DNA from 2 places in the Thermosporothrix sp. COM3 genome. Region 1 is predicted to be linked to the other one. Evidence: riboswitches for the same ligand, from Rfam matches in the RefSeq annotation. Region 1 holds a riboswitch; the other holds the start of a gene.
What was found. A riboswitch is a leader RNA that binds a small molecule or an ion and turns the genes downstream of it on or off. The one in region 1 is predicted to bind thiamine pyrophosphate.
Positions count from the first base shown of each region.

Region 2: it holds a riboswitch for thiamine pyrophosphate, as region 1 does, so the genes downstream of both, thiD (bifunctional hydroxymethylpyrimidine kinase/phosphomethylpyrimidine kinase) here and KTH_RS19095 (ABC transporter ATP-binding protein) in region 1, are expected to answer to the same signal.

Region 1 is NZ_AP019376.1:4,493,684-4,501,456, forward strand. Features, by position in the region: gene KTH_RS19075 (FAD-binding oxidoreductase) at 1-510, opposite strand, end outside; gene KTH_RS19080 (thiamine diphosphokinase) at 616-1,275, shown strand; gene KTH_RS19085 (ABC transporter substrate-binding protein) at 1,295-2,341, opposite strand; gene KTH_RS19090 (ABC transporter permease) at 2,376-3,170, opposite strand; gene KTH_RS19095 (ABC transporter ATP-binding protein) at 3,167-3,940, opposite strand; TPP riboswitch at 4,018-4,123, opposite strand; gene KTH_RS19100 (HAMP domain-containing sensor histidine kinase) at 4,218-5,657, opposite strand; gene KTH_RS19105 (response regulator) at 5,615-6,334, opposite strand; gene KTH_RS19110 (ABC transporter permease) at 6,409-7,131, opposite strand; gene KTH_RS19115 (lantibiotic immunity ABC transporter MutE/EpiE family permease subunit) at 7,128-7,773, opposite strand, start outside.
Region 2 is NZ_AP019376.1:1,011,601-1,019,373, reverse strand. Features, by position in the region: gene KTH_RS04390 (glycoside hydrolase family 35 protein) at 1-525, opposite strand, end outside; gene KTH_RS04385 (hypothetical protein) at 1,094-1,624, shown strand; gene KTH_RS04380 (ABC transporter permease family protein) at 1,642-2,775, shown strand; gene KTH_RS04375 (VOC family protein) at 3,146-3,559, opposite strand; gene KTH_RS04370 (carboxymuconolactone decarboxylase family protein) at 3,729-4,193, shown strand; TPP riboswitch at 4,294-4,409, shown strand; gene thiD (bifunctional hydroxymethylpyrimidine kinase/phosphomethylpyrimidine kinase) at 4,485-5,318, shown strand; gene thiM (hydroxyethylthiazole kinase) at 5,325-6,140, shown strand; gene thiE (thiamine phosphate synthase) at 6,137-6,802, shown strand; gene KTH_RS04350 (outer membrane protein assembly factor BamB family protein) at 7,160-7,773, opposite strand, start outside.

The DNA of each region.
Region 1 (7,773 bases):
GCCGGTCAGCCCAAGCCCGCCAATGGTCGCACGAAAGAACTCGCTGTTCTCGGTTGGCGAACAAATCAGGCGCTGTCCATCGGAGCGCAGCAGCTCAAAACGTGTGACATGACAGCCGAAGGTGCCAGCCTTATGATGGTTCTTGCCGTGTACGTCATTAGCAATCGCCCCGCCAATCGAGACATATTTCGTTCCGGGCGTTACCGGCAAAAACCAGCCCCGAGGCACGATGACATCCAGTACCTCAGCCAGCGTGACTCCCGCCTCACAGCAGAGCAGCCCTTGCTCCTCATCAAAGGAGAGAAAGTGGCGCAGGTTACTGACATCAAGGGTAATGCCATCCTCGTTCAGGCAGCTATCGCCGTAACTTCGACCATATGCGTAGGGCAGCACCGGACGCTCAAACATCGCCAGATCCGGGATCTCATCGCGCCAGTACACTGGAACCACCCGTTCGGGCCTGACCTGCGGAAAACGCCCCCACGATTGAGGATGATTGTTTGCAGCCATCTTATTCTTGTCCATCTCTACTGTCTCAATTGAGAAGATATCCCATTGTACCAATTTGTGAGAAAATAGAGCTACTATTCTAGCCCGAAAGGTATTGAAAGAAAGATGCATGTCGTTGTGTTTGCGGGTGGAACGTTTCGCCCCGGAAGTGCCTGCAACGAAGCTCTCGCCAGCGCAGACCTGATTATTGCCGCCGATAAAGGGGCAGTGACCGCGATCCAGCAAGGCTATCCTCCCGATATTATTGTAGGCGATTTTGATTCTCTTCCTCCTTCGCTGCAAGCACATGCGCCCGAACTCATCCGGGTCGCAGCCGAAAAAGACGAGACCGATACTGAACTTGCGCTAATGACTGCACGCACGCATGGGGCAACCCGCATCACCCTTCTTGGCGGACTGGGTGGAGCGCGCTTCGAGCATACCGTTGGCAACATATTACTCATTGCCGATCCAGATTTCGCGAGTATCGACCTCAGGCTTGCTGATGGTCCCTCGCTCTGCACCGTTGTTCGTGGGCCGGGCGAGCTCCATATTGAAGGGGAACCGGGAGACCTGTTCTCGCTCTTTCCGCTGACCATGAGCGCGGAAGGCGTGCGCACACAGAATCTCTACTACCCGCTGAAAGGCGAAACGCTCACCTTTGGCAAACCCCGCGGTATCAGCAATGTGCTGACAGCGACACAGGCGACCGTGACGCTGGAGGCAGGCATTCTGCTGGCAATTCACACCAGGCAGGCGGAATTACAGGAAAACCCGGAAGCATAAATTGCTCCCGGGTTTCTCCCTATTTCTTCGGAGGCAAGAAGTCATTGGTATAGAGGGTATTGATTTCCAGTCGCTTGACCGGCTTGCCGGAGGCATCCATCACGGCGCCAGCCTGAAGCATAAAGCGCGGATAGCCTAACCAGACTTTCGGCTCCTGCCAGCCCCACGGCTGCCCGGGGTCAGCATAGTACTGACTCTGATATTTCTGGCTGGCAATCACAAAATCAGGATCGGGGAACGCATCCTTGCCACCCAGTTCAATAAGCATCTTCGCAGCATCTTCAGGATGTTCACGAGCATACTCATACCCCTTCGCCGTTGCTGCCATGAACTTACGCAGCACGTCGGGCTTCTCCTTCATCTGCCTGGGGCTGGTAATAAAGGTCGGCGTGTAGTAGTCGGGAATACCGTGATCTTTGATCGGGAAGCGGATCAGCTTCAGTCCCTCGCGATCAGCTCGGACTCCGTCGACCCCCTCAAAGATCCAGGCGAAATCGATCTTCTTCTGCTTCAGAGCATCCATGACATTGGTATTCACGATTACGTTCTTAAAGTCGCCCTTCCCGCCATCCTTCTTGATAATCTCACGCACCACAGCCTCTTCATAGGGAGCGCCAAAACCGCCATATATTTTCCCATCAAGGTCACGAGGGCGCTTGATCCCGGAGTCAGCCAGTGCAACCAGTTCAGACGTATTATGCTGGAAAATAGCGGCAATTGAAGTGACCGGCTGACCGGCTGCGGCATCGGCAACCACACCCTCCATTGAGCTGATCCCGATATCAGCCTTATTGTTGACTACAAGCGTATCTGGCGTGGTATTTGGCGAATAGGGCAGGATTTGTAGATCAATTCCCTGCTCATGATACCAGCCCTGTTTCTGGGCCACATACACGCCGGTATAGTTGGTATTTGGTGTCCAGTCGGGGGCCAGCGTCACCTTGACCATCTCCTGTGGCCCCCCCTGTGTATTACCACGTTGCAGCCAGAAAAAGAGCCCGGCCACGATTGCAATCAACAGCACCGGGATCAAAATACTGGCCAGCAGGCGCATTCGCTTACTCATAACAAAAGAGAACTCCTTACATCAACCACAAACACTAAGCCCTCTCGGGCTGTTGTCCAAACTTACCCGGCAACGTCCGCTGATGCCAGGGCAAAGCAAGCCGCTCAATAAATGAGACGAGTACAAATAGGAAAAGGCTCAAAAGCGACGTAATCACTATAGCGGCAAAGACAGCAGCCGTCGCATGCGCGTTCACCGCTTTGACCATATAGATTCCCAGACCGCGTTCAGCTCCGACATACTCGCCGACAATCGCTCCAGTCACGCTGTAGGTCGCGGCAATCCGGAGCCCGGAAAAGAAGGCGGGCAGCGCCGCGGGCAAACGCACCATCCAGAGAATTTGCCAGTTTGAGGCCCGCATGCTTTGAAGCAGTCGGATCAGGTCAGGGTCCACGCTGAGCAGCGCATCCGCACAGGCAACGGTTATCGGGAAAAAGCAGTACAGTGTGACCAGTACAATCTTCGGCTGGATATCATAGCCAAACCAGATCAACAACAGAGGCGCAAGCGCGACCAGAGGCACTGTCTGCGAAACAACCAGCAACGGATAGAGCGCCTGACGCACTAGCGACGATAACCCGAGCGCCAGCGCCAGCAGCAAGCCTAACACCGTAGCGACCACTATGCCCAGGAGCGTTTCAAGCAACGTCTGCACTGTCTCGGCAAAGAGAGCATCACTTCGATCTACCAGAGCCTGTACCACAGCTAACGGAGACGGCAACACAGACTGAGTGACTATCCCCGAGCGCACATAGACTTCCCAGAGCGCCAGCAGCGCCAGGGCGACGACAAATGCAGGGCCAAAAGCGGCAATACGACGTAGTTTCATACTGGCTGCTCCTTCAGCAAGAGTGAAAGCAACTCCCGTTCAAGCTGTAAGGCTCGTGCCTCCGCCAGATGTTCCTGGCGGCGCGGGCGCGGCAAATCAACGTCCACCACGCGCAAAATCCGCGCAGGCCGCGCGCTGAGCACATAAATGCGGTCAGATAACAGGAGCGCCTCACGCACATCATGGGTGATGAAGAGCACGCTTGACTGGAAACTCTGCCACAGATCGAGCAGCCACATCTGCAAAGAGAGACGCGTCAGGGCATCGAGTGCTCCTAACGGTTCATCCAGCAGCAGGAACGAACGGTTAAACAGCACCGTTCGGAGCAGGGCCACCCGCTGCTTCATGCCACCAGAAAGCGTGGCGGGATACTGCTGTGCGAATTCCGCCAGCCCGAAGCGCTTCATCAGTTCACGCGCTTCCTCCCGGGCCTGCTGGCGAGCCTCACGTCGCACCTCGGGCCCAAGCAGGATATTCTCCTCGACGGTGCGCCAGGGCAACAGCAACGGCTGCTGAAGCATATAGCCGCTTCGTCCGGCACGTGGGCTCTCGGCGTCACCATCGATCGCCACCGTTCCAGAAGAAGGCACATCCAACCCGGCAATGATATTGAACAGCGTGCTTTTTCCGCAGCCACTGGGCCCGATCAGAGTCACAAATGCGCCCTTCCTGACATCCATATCAATTGAGCTCAGCACTTCTACCGTTCGCTTCCCGGAACGAAAGCTCCTGGTCACTCCTCGAAGCGAGAGTTTATAGCCTGGATTCATTGTTTTTCTACAGCTCTTTTCGGGAGATACAAAGGCATGGGGAAAGAATGCAGCAGAAACGAGAATGAGGTAGAGAAAAAGAAGAACTGCCGCTTCCCTCCGCTGGCACTACCCAGATCAGGTTCGTAGGGTCGGGGCCGCTTCCGGCCACCTCTCAGCCTATAGGCTCCCCTAGCAGCGCAATCATGCCCGGCCATCATACGGCCAAACACAATAAATTCACCTCAAGTATATCATAGATAGCAGATATATCAATATAGACAGCCAGTGACGCGCCTCACTGCAATGGCAGCCAGAATGATACCTCACAACCACCTTCGGGACGATTGCGGGCCATAATCTGCCCCCCATGCTTTTCAATCAGCACTCTGCAAACATAGAGACCGAGACCAACCGTTTTCTTCTTGCCTTGCTTCGGCCTGCGAGATCGCGTGTAGTACTTGTCGAAGATAAAAGGAAGTTCCTGCGGGTCAATCCCGCTCCCGGTATCGTGCAGGCTGATACTGAGCACACCAACATTCCAGGCACAGGAAAGCGTGATCTCGCCTCCCTTCGGGGTAAAGCGCAGGGCATTTTCAAACAGGTTATCCAGTACCCGTTCAATCTGCGAGAAATCAAGCAGCGCCTCTTCTGACTCCGCGACACGATAGAGTTCATACCGAAAGCGAATCTCCTGTTCAGCCGCCGCCAGCTCATAATTCTGGGCCTTACGTCGCAGTTCATCGCCCAGATGGACCGCCTGCATCTGAAGCGAGAATTCTGCCTGTTCCAGCGAGGAGATCAGCAAGATCTCTTCCAGGAGACGACCAATGCGCTGCGCGTTCGTTTCCAGCACCGGAAGATAGCGCTCAAGGCGCTCTGCTCGCTTGGCGGGCTGGGCCCGCTGTAGTCCCTCAATATGCCCCTGGATCACGGTCACAGGTGTACGCAGGTCATGCGAGAGAGCGGCCACAAGCTCGCGCATCTGCTCTTCTTTATCCCACTCGCGCAACAGCGAGGATTGTAAGGCCGTACGCAGATCATTGACCGCCCGGCAGAGATCGCCGAGTACATCAGGCTGGTCATAATGGATCGTAAAATCCAGGTCGTGCTGTTTAATCTTCTCGACCGCCCCCATCAGTTCTTCAACCGGCTGGTTCAGCTTTTTGCCCAGACGCGAGGCAAAGATTAGAACAACGACAAACAGCACAACAGGCGGCTCAAGCAGCAACAGCCCCAGAATAAAAGCCCAGGAAATCGACGCCTGTGGAGGAAGGGCGCTGGCAGGATAGGTCAACAGGAGATAGCCATAGACACGGGTATCAGAAACCAGAGGCACGGTATTAACATAGTGGTCATTCTTGAGCAAAATAGTCTGATTCAGCCGCTGAAGCAACAGCGCGGGAGAGGGCAGAGGTGAAAAAGTCTGCCTGTTCCCGGCAAGCGGTTTTCCCTGCGGATCGAGTACCAGATACTCTAAAGCAGGTACAGCTCGCACACGTCGCTCCCAGTCCTGCATGAATCGATTGTCTCGCTCCACAAGCAGTGCCGCATGCTCGCTCCCGAACTGTGCCAGCCGGCCGGCCTCGCCGCTTACCTGAGTCATGCCGAATGGACGCAACAAGAAAGCAGCAAGGCACATTTCCAGAAACACAATAGCTGGAATAGCGATCGCAAGCAGCAAAAACAGATATTTCAGAAAGAGGCGTCGGAAGCCTTCGCTATGGCTTGGTCCCATTTATACCCTACTCCCCAGACCGTCTTGATATATTCGGTATGCGGATCTGCAAGCGCCAGCTTCCGCCGAACTCGCTTGATGTGCTCGGTCACGGTCTCCGAGTAGCTATTCGCATCGTCGCCCCAAACCCGCTCGTAGATTGTCTCGCGCGAAAACACCTGCCGCGGGTGCAACGCCAGCAAGCGAACAATCTCAAATTCTTTGCGCGACAGGGCAAGGAGCTGTTCGCGGTAGCGCACCTCGTAGGTATCGAGGTGAATCGAGAGCGCACCACAAACCAGCCGTACCATCTGGCGCTTTTGCTTGCGCAGCCTGTTCTCGCGGCGGAGATGCGCCCGTACCCGGGCAACCAGTTCCCGAATACTGAACGGCTTCATAATATAATCATCGCCACCGACACTCAATCCCTGGATCCGGTCGGACTCTCCCTGTCTGGCACTGACAAAGAGAATCGGGATATCCAGCTCATCACGCAAAACCTGGCACACACTGAAGCCATCGAGATGCGGCAACATAATGTCCAGCAGCACCAGATCGATGATTTCCACCCGAGCCAGTTCAATAGCCCGGGCTCCATCGTGTGCAATCAGCACCGTAAAGCCTTCGTCCTCAAGGGCATCCTGGACGAACTGTGTAATCTCATCATCATCATCTACAAGCAGAATTTTCCCCTGCAACGTCGCATCATCAAGCATACACAGCAGCTCCTTCCCTGAAAATGGTCGCATATCTGAATCGTACAATGTCCCGTCTACCACTCGCGTCGCCTGAACCAGCGTATACTTACCCACAACACCGTGACCGTCAGAACAACGGTCGCAACCACAGGGAACAGCAACTGTGGCCAGTTCGTGGAGAGCGCGTGCGCCATCATCGGGAAGCGGAAAGGCCACGCCCAGGGAACATACATCCATACCGCATCACCCATTGACGTTGTCCCAAGCAGCGTCCCCACCAGCATGCCGATCCCACCAAGCCCGATGGTCCAACCGAACCCTTTCGCCGTCGCAAGCCATGTGTAAAGCAACAGCATCGGCATCACAAAGAGCGTGGTAGCCAGCGGCGCACCGAGCAAGCTCCCCCAGAGAATCTCGCCCTCAGCATGGAGCAGGAGCCCCGTGATCAGAATCAAGACACTGAACCAGAGCGCATGAAGTAACAAGAGCACAAGCAGCGTCAGATATTTCGCGCCTAGCTGTATCCCCGGCTCAACAGGACGCGCAAGGAGCGCTCGCCAGTTCTGCCCATCCATGTTCGCAGCCAGCGCTGCCTGAAGTGCCGTACCGCCAGCACTCCAGAACACCAGCCAGATGAGAAACGTTTCCTGAAGATTATCCCAGGTCATCCGGTGTGTCGTTGCCAGATACCAGCCAAATGCCAGCATGCAGAGCAACGGAAACAGCACCGTTAACCAGAGTGTCATAGAGCGCCGCAACTTGAGAAACTCGGCCCCCATTCCGCGCAGGAGTGTCATGCCTTCACCTCCTGCCGGGCGAACCAGACCGCCCCCAGGGCTGCGAACAGGATAAACGCGATCAGTGACACCAACACTACTGGAACCATTGGCGTCTGCAACAGCGGGTCGCCAGCCTCAAGCGGTACACCGTTTGGATGCACCCCAACCACCGGGATAACCACGCGCAACGGCCAAGCCCAGGGATTCAACATCCAGGATGATTGTACCGCCATGACTGCGCCACTCAAGGGCCCGACAAGCGAAACGACAACCGGCAATACATAACCGCCAAGCAGCGCAAACCACAACATCAGCGCAACCAGCGGCAGCGCCGTTACCCAGATCAGCAGCGACGCAGTAATGACCGTTCCCCAGGGTGTCGCCCCTTTGAGCAAGAGCACCCCGGACAAAAGCGTCAATGCAATCAGCAACAGAGAGCTGACCAGGAAGTGAATTACCAGTACCAGCAGCTTTCCCAGGTAGAGCAGCGCAGGTGACACGGGACGTGAGCGCAGCCCCCGAAGCAAGGGCTTATCCAGCATCATCGAATGGGCAGCCAGAATCGCGATACCGAAAGGCCCCCAGATCAGCGGCCACCAGTTGAAGAGCATCCAGAGGTAATAGCTCCAGACGGTCGCGTTCGGAGCCAGATAACGCATG
Region 2 (7,773 bases), 3.5 Mb from region 1:
ACCCTCCGCCAGATAGGTCAGGTAGCGCTTGTCATTGCCATAGCTTCCGTACTCATTCTCAACCTGCATTGCCAGAATCGGCCCGCCATGCGTGATCTGGAGCGGCGTCACCTGTGGTAACAGCGCATCAAAGAAACGATCTACAGCCTCAAGATAGGGCCGATAATAGCAGCGAAGCCGCATCCCAGGATCTTTAAGCAACCATGCAGGCAGGCCACCAAACTCCCACTCAGCGCAGATATACGGGCCGGGCCGCAACAGCACATACAGCCCTTGCTCGGCAGCTTTTTGAATGAAGCGGGCCAGATCCAACCCCCCGGAGAAATCGAATTCGCCCGGGCGCGGCTCGTGCAGGTTCCAGGCCACATAGGTCTCGACCGTATTTAAGCCCATTGCGCGCAATTTGTGCAGGCGGTCATCCCAGTATTCAGGCGGGACCCGGAAATAATGCAGCGCACCCGAGAGCACCCGAAACGGCTTGCCATCGAGTACAAAGTGTTCTTTGTCTGGCGTAAAAGTTCCCATGCTTTCCTTGACTCCCCATCGTAGTGAACAGAATAAAACCACTCGTAAGGCAGGTCAGCGAGCCACGGCGCACATATCATTGTGCCTCATTTGCGATGCTCGCTCATCTTCGCAGTGAGCAGCCAGCCAGAGCGGGAAACCCCGGCGTTGTTTCCATTATAATCTAAAAGAAGGGGGAAAAGACAGGTTCAGCATGCAGAAAAAAGCGAACTGACGCCCCGGGCAGAGCCGCACACGTTGCCTTACTCCCTCTTTTTTCATATGACTCTTCTTTTACATTTCAGCATTCGTTACACCATAAAGAGTATTTTGAGTTATGCCGAAAGCGTGTATATCATTAAAAATTGTTCATGTTCAAATAGAGCGTAATTTTAATAAGAAATTAATAGCTTCGTATATCGAAATATGATATCCTTCATACGGACAAAAGATCTATCTCGACCTTTTCGTGTCGGGTAATAAAACAAAAAGAAAGATGGCCGAGCAATCGGCAAGTAGGCTGGTTGTAGCAAGGGGGCCGCAAAAAGCCCTCTTGCGTTTAAGTGTAAAAGTGAGTTAAAGGTGCAAAGTGGGTCAAGATAGTATCGATGCAAGCTTAGGGCTTGAGTTCAGTCTGGCACTGTTCGAGCATTACCGCATGAGCGGTTTGCTCAAATCCGAATTGCATCATATACCTGGAGTTCGTGGGCGTTGTATGGGATATCTGCACCTGGTGGATGGGAAGGTGACATCTTGCCATGTAGAAGACCAGCAAGGACAGCGTTTACCCATACCTCTTTCAATTCTCATGAGCGTGGAAAAAAAGCGCGGACCGTTTCCCTGGGTTCTGTATCCGCTCTCGACGCCACGCCTGGGGACACCTCCTCGCCCCGTACAGGACACATCCCCGATTCCGCAGCGTGTAGGACAGCTTGATGTTGATAGGTTGGAGGGATGGACCACCAGGCAAAAAATGATGTTGTCCATCGTCTTTGAGCTCGTTGACGGGCAACGCTCCGTGATGCAGATCAAAGAGGATGCGCCGCTCTCTCCTGATATCGTCGATGACGCGCTTACGATTCTCGTGAATATGCGAGTCATAACTGTTCCTTCTCCATAGTACAGGAGGTTCCTTGAATGAACAAGAATCAGATTCCCCAGGATGCCCCGGGAGTAGACCTGACAAAAGCGCTGCGTGAGATGGTCGCGCAGAGAGAAGATGACACACCCCCTCTTTTCCGTAAGTGGTATAAACTCACGGCCATTCCCGAAGCGCCGCGTAATGCAAGCCTGACGCAGCGCGAGGAATCACGTCAGTCGCGCCTGATAAGCACAGTGTTCCTCTTCCTGATCATTGTGCTGATCTGCTTTATTCCTGCAACCTTTTTGATGCCCAACCATTTTATCCCGATCCTGGCGTTTTCTCTGCTTGGCGTCGCCATCATTTCGCTGATTGTCAACCGACGGGGGAAAGTTCTACTTGCCGGCATTATAGGCACATTTGGATATGAGGCGGTTGTTGCTGGAGTCATTTTCACATCCACGCCGCTGGATACGTCGGGCATCATGTTCTATCTTTATGGCACGCTGGCGGTACTGCTTGCGGCCTCGTTCCTGCCAGCAAAAAATGCTTTCCTTATTGCCTTCATCAATGCTGTGATGATCGCGATCAGCATGGTTTATCAGCCTCATACTGCGGACTTAAATCAGGCGATGCACTCCCAATTCATTCCAATGCTCATTCAGCCGATCGGCACACAATTCATTGTCGCCGGTGTGGCCTATGTCTGGTCGCATAACGTGACACGTGCTCTGGCCCGTGCTGACCGCACCGAAATGATCACCTCCCTGCAACGAACCATCGCCGAGAAGGCTGTTGAGCTGGAGCAGGGCGTGCAATTAATCTTGAAAACGCATATCGAGATCGCGAACGGCAACCTGAACGCCCGTGCTCCACTGAGTCAGGGCCACGAGCTCTGGCAGGTTGCACGCGCCTTGAACACGCTGCTGGTTCGCTATCAGCGTGCCGCTCTGGCAGAAAAAGAGTTCCATCGCGTTGAACAGGCCATTCAAGCCTTGTTACATTTTCTGCAAGATTCGAACAATAGACAGCAAAAGCAAATTCTGCTACCAATGACGCAAACACTGCTCGATAACCTTTTAATTGCATTACAGGGGAAAACTCTGGCTTATTCGCCGCAGCCCTACCCGCATCAGCGACCAACCATCACAGTCAATGCTGAGCCCAATTCACAAAATTCACAGATGTGAGCAGAGCAACAAAGACTACTATCCTTTATTGCATTTCTGTCTCCCTTTTCAGGAGGGTGAGGGGAGTCTGGCCCCTCGCTCTCCTCTCTGGCGCTTCATGCCTGCATAAACGATCAGAAAAGCAGATCGGGCCGGTCTTCAGCGCCCGCTTCTTCCACGCGAGCTGTTGATTGCTTCGTGATCTGAAAGAGAGGGGGCGAGCTTCACCCGCTCCAGCCCATATTGCTCTGAGCAGCCAGAGCGGGCCGACAGCTTTGCATCGTAACATGCGCTCTGCTGTCCAGCAGATACAATATGAGGCTTGAAAGACAAAGGAGACGATAGAGGGAAGGGCTTCAGCCCGCCACCCCGGTACGCTGAAGCAGAGAGGCTAGATCAATTGAGCAGCTTCCTGCATTTTCCGAACCTCGGGATAGAGATCGTAGATGTTCAGGTAGTTCCCATCGGGGTCGCGTACAACAAACGAGCGGCCCGCACCAACATCGGTAATACCGCTCACAAACTCAACGCCCTTTGTCTGCCATTCCTGATAGACAGCGGCTGCATCCTCCACCATAAAGCCGATCAGCACACCTCCACGTTCTGTAGAGGCACCATAGGTTCCCACTTTGATATCTTGCAACATGAGATTGAAGCGGCTGGCCTTTGAATGCAGAAAGACAAATTCCCCGGTTGGCGAAGAGAATTCAGGCACCACCACGAGGCCCAGCAACTCAGTATAAAATGCCCGGACACGCGGCATATCCTGCACCAGCAGCATAACAGATGTAAGACCTGGTTCCATACTGACTCCTCCTTTTCTTTCCCCCATGCTAGCACACTATCGTGCCCGGGACTTCTCGAATCTTGCGCTTTTTCATCATATCCCGGACAAAATATATCCTTGACACATTTTGTCCGAGAATGGTATGATCATACTATCCAGAAAGAACAAAAAGAAAAAGGAGATATCCATGAACGCACGTATTCAAATCACGAAAGTCGCTCCCGCAGCATACCGCGCTGTTTTCCAGTTAGAGAAATATGTCAGAGAGAGTGGCCTTGAGCGCTCGCTGCTTGAACTGGTCAGGTTGCGTGCCTCACAGATCAATGGTTGCGCCTATTGTGTTGATATGCACACCAAAGATGCCCGCGCCGCCGGCGAAACCGAGCAGCGGCTGTACCTGGTCTCCGCCTGGCACGAGGCCACCTGCTTCACCGATCGAGAGCGCGCCGCCCTTGAGTGGACCGAAGCCGTCACGCTGGTCTCCGAAACTCATGTCCCCGACGACGTCTATGAGCGTGTGAAGCAGCATTTTACGGATGAGGAGCTTGTCAACCTCACTGTAGCGATCTCAGCCATCAACGTCTGGAATCGCCTCAATGTCAGTTTTCGCACTCCTGCCGGAGACTATCAGCCCGCACAATCTTCTCATTAGCGGGCTTCACGCGCGGCGTGATATGGCTCGGCTTACCCGAGTGACTTGACGCCGCTATTTCCCTATGTTATAAACAACTGAAGATAGATCGTTCTTTTGCAAAAGAGATTGCGGGAGCTTGGGAAAGCCAGGCTGAGAGGGTGGCCCATTCTCGCCACCGACCGATATAACCTGCTCTGGATAATGCCAGCGAAGGGATTCTTTCGTACAGAACAACAGCAAGACGCTGGCCCTTTGCCAGTGTCTTTTTTTGTTCCCATAGCAGCCCGCACACCGAGAGGAACAAAAACCATGAAACAACCTCGCGCCATGACAATCGCCGGTTCCGACTCAGGAGCCGGGGCAGGCATTCAGGCAGATCTGAAAACATTTGCCGCGCTTGATGTCTATGGGACCTCCGCCATTACAGCCATCACCGTTCAGAACACGCTCGGGGTTCGCGATGTGCTGGAAATGCCCACGACGTTGGTGACAGAACAAATAGACGCTATCATGGAGGATATCGGAACCGACAGCGCCAAAACGGGCATGCTTGCCAGCTCCCCGCTGATCGAGGCCGTTGCAGCCAGCGTGCGCAAGTGGAACCTGCGTCTTGTGATCGATCCGGTAATGCGCGCAAAAGGAGGGGATCCGCTGTTGCAGGATGAAGCGGTATCGACGTTGCGTTCGGTCCTGCTGCCGCTGGCAGAAGTCGTCACCCCCAACCTGCCTGAGGCCGAAACGCTGATCGGCAAGCGCATCACCTCGCTGGAAGAGATGCGTGAAGCAGCGCGCATCATCCACGATCAGGGGCCGCGCCATGTGGTCGTCAAAGGGGGACACGCGCTCGGCGATCCGATTGATATCTACTTTGATGGAAGCCACTTCTCCGAGTTTCGCGCCGAACGCATCGACACGCCACACACTCACGGAACGGGCTGCACTTTCTCGGCAGCAATTGCGGCCTTCCTTGCTCGCGGTTCTTCGGTGTACGACGCCGTCTATGCAGCCAAGCAGTATATCACCGAAGCGTTGCGTCATGCGCCGGGAATCGGTCACGGGCATGGACCGGTCAATCATTTCTGGCTTCACGCCCCGGCCCTTCCCGCCGTACTCTCAACCGCCGTCAGCCGAATCGGGGAATAACAACGTATGCACAAAGATACATCCATTCAACAACTTGTACACCTGCTCCCGCGAATCCGCGCGCAGAAGCCGCTGCTGCACCATATCACCAATCAGGTGGTGATGAACGATACAGCGAACATGACTCTCGCTCTGGGGGCGCTACCAGTCATGGCCCATGCGATTGAAGAAGTTGAAGAAATGGTCTCGCAGGCCGGGGCGCTGGTCCTGAACATTGGAACGCTCGTTCCCGCCCAGATCGAAGCGATGCTCCGTGCCGGGAAACGCGCCAACGCGCTTGATATCCCCATCATTCTGGATCCTGTGGGAGCCGGGGCGACGCGCCTGCGAACGGAAAGCGCTCTCCGGCTGCTCTCGGAGCTCAAAATTACCGTTCTCCGTGGCAACGCGGCGGAGATCGGCACGCTCATCGGTGTGGAGAGCGAGACCCGGGGCGTTGAATCGATTTCGGTGGCCGTCGAGCGTTCCGTGCTGGTCCAGCAGGCAGCGCGCATGTTTGGCTGTACCGTCGCGATCACAGGCGCGCAGGATGTCATCAGCAATGGCGAACGGCTCGCCACCGTCGGGAACGGCCACCCGCTGCTTGCCTCGATTACGGGAAGCGGCTGCATGGCAACCACCGTGATCGGCGCATTCCTGGCCGTGGAACGAGACGCCTGGCAGGCAGCAATAGCGGGGCTGCTCGTGATGGGGGTCGCAGGCGAGCAGGCTGCAAGCACCGCCGCTGGCCCGGGAACATTCCGCGCTCATCTCTTTGATGCGGTCGCTGCGCTGGAACCAGAGGCACTCTTACAGGCCCAGAAAGTGAGCTTTGCATCATGAATAGAGCAGCACTTGCACATCGGTTGACGCTGCATGTGCTCACCGATCGCGAATGGTCACGAGGACGCGACACGGTGTCGGTCGCTCGGGCGGCTCTGGAAGGCGGCGCGACCGTGATACAGTTACGTGACAAACTCGCTTCAACCCGCGAGCTGATCGAACAGGGGCAGGCCTTACGCGAGTTGACCCGCGCCTATAATGCTTTGCTGATTGTCAATGATCGCGTTGATGTCGCTGTCGCCGTCGATGCTGATGGGGCGCATGTCGGGCAGGACGATATGCCCGCGCCGCTCGCCAGGCAGATTCTGGGCCCTCAGCGCATTCTGGGAGTATCGGCCGGCACTCTGGATGAGGCGCTTGGCGCGATCAAAGATGGGGCCGATTACCTGGGAGTGGGGCCGATCTTTGCGACACGCGGTAAGCTGGATGCCGGTCCAGCGATCGGTGCGAAGCTGATTTCGACGCTCGCGGCCCGCTTCCCGACACCACTTGTCGCCATCGGCGGATTGACCGCAACCAATGCGCCCGAGATCATCCGTGCCGGGGCCGCTGGAATCGCCGTTATCACTGCTGTAGTCGCCGCCGATGATATTACCGCGGCCACCAGAGAGCTGCTGACCACGATCCAGGCAGCAAAGCAGTCGCCGCAGGCTCACCCATGAGCTTGCGACGACCCGAAACGCGTCAGATGAGGAGGCAAAAGATCAAATCATCAAAGTGCTTTGTCCATAACGTGGCTCCATTCTCGGGCTTCAGGGCTCCTGGCGTTCTCGGGCCCACTTTCCAGCGGCCTCAATCCCTGTCAACTATCGTGTACAATCAGATACTTGAAAATCGGGAGAGGTCATCAGAAGAGAGCATGATACAGAGAATTTGGATATAGAACGTTTTACTGAGAGACAAGCTCTTTTTCCCGGGCCTGCCTCATAAAATGGAGAAGCTATAGGGGAAGAAAAAAGAGCCGCCGCAGGCTCACATATGAGCTTACGACGGCAATTATACCGATAATACATAAAAACTTATCCGATGGCCCAGGTATACAGACTCTTCTCAAGCGTGATCTTCCACTGCGCGGCCCCAGTTTCAGTGTTCAGACGACCAAGCGTCACACCGGTTTTTCCAGCAGGCGCCAGGTTGCCCTGGGCGTCCGCTTCGCCGAAGAGCAGAACGCCTTCCTGCTCACCCAGACCTGTATATTTCCGGTTGTTTGTCCCGGTAATTGCCAGCGAGGGCACCGTCCACTTCTTCTGGCCATCAGCCGCTTGAAAGCCAATCACCGAATCTCCATCCGAGTACACAATGACCGAGCCATCTGTATACCCTGACTCGTTCACTTCGTCTTTTTTATAGATGCCCGAAGCAACCTTCCAGAGCTGGTGTCCGTCTTCCAGGCTCCACGCATACAGCGTTCCTTCTGCAAACTGATACAGGGCGTCAGCATCCTGAGAGCGCAAGACAAACCGCCTGGCAGAATCTTGCAATGGAAAACTCCATTGAAGCTGGCCCTCACGATTGTGGCTATGCACCTCATATTTCCGGTCGATCTCGCTTATCACATAGAAGCGATCTTTCGAGACCGTCAGGAGATCGGTTGATCCCTTGCTCGGTAGCTTCCACGCTATCTTTGCTGCCT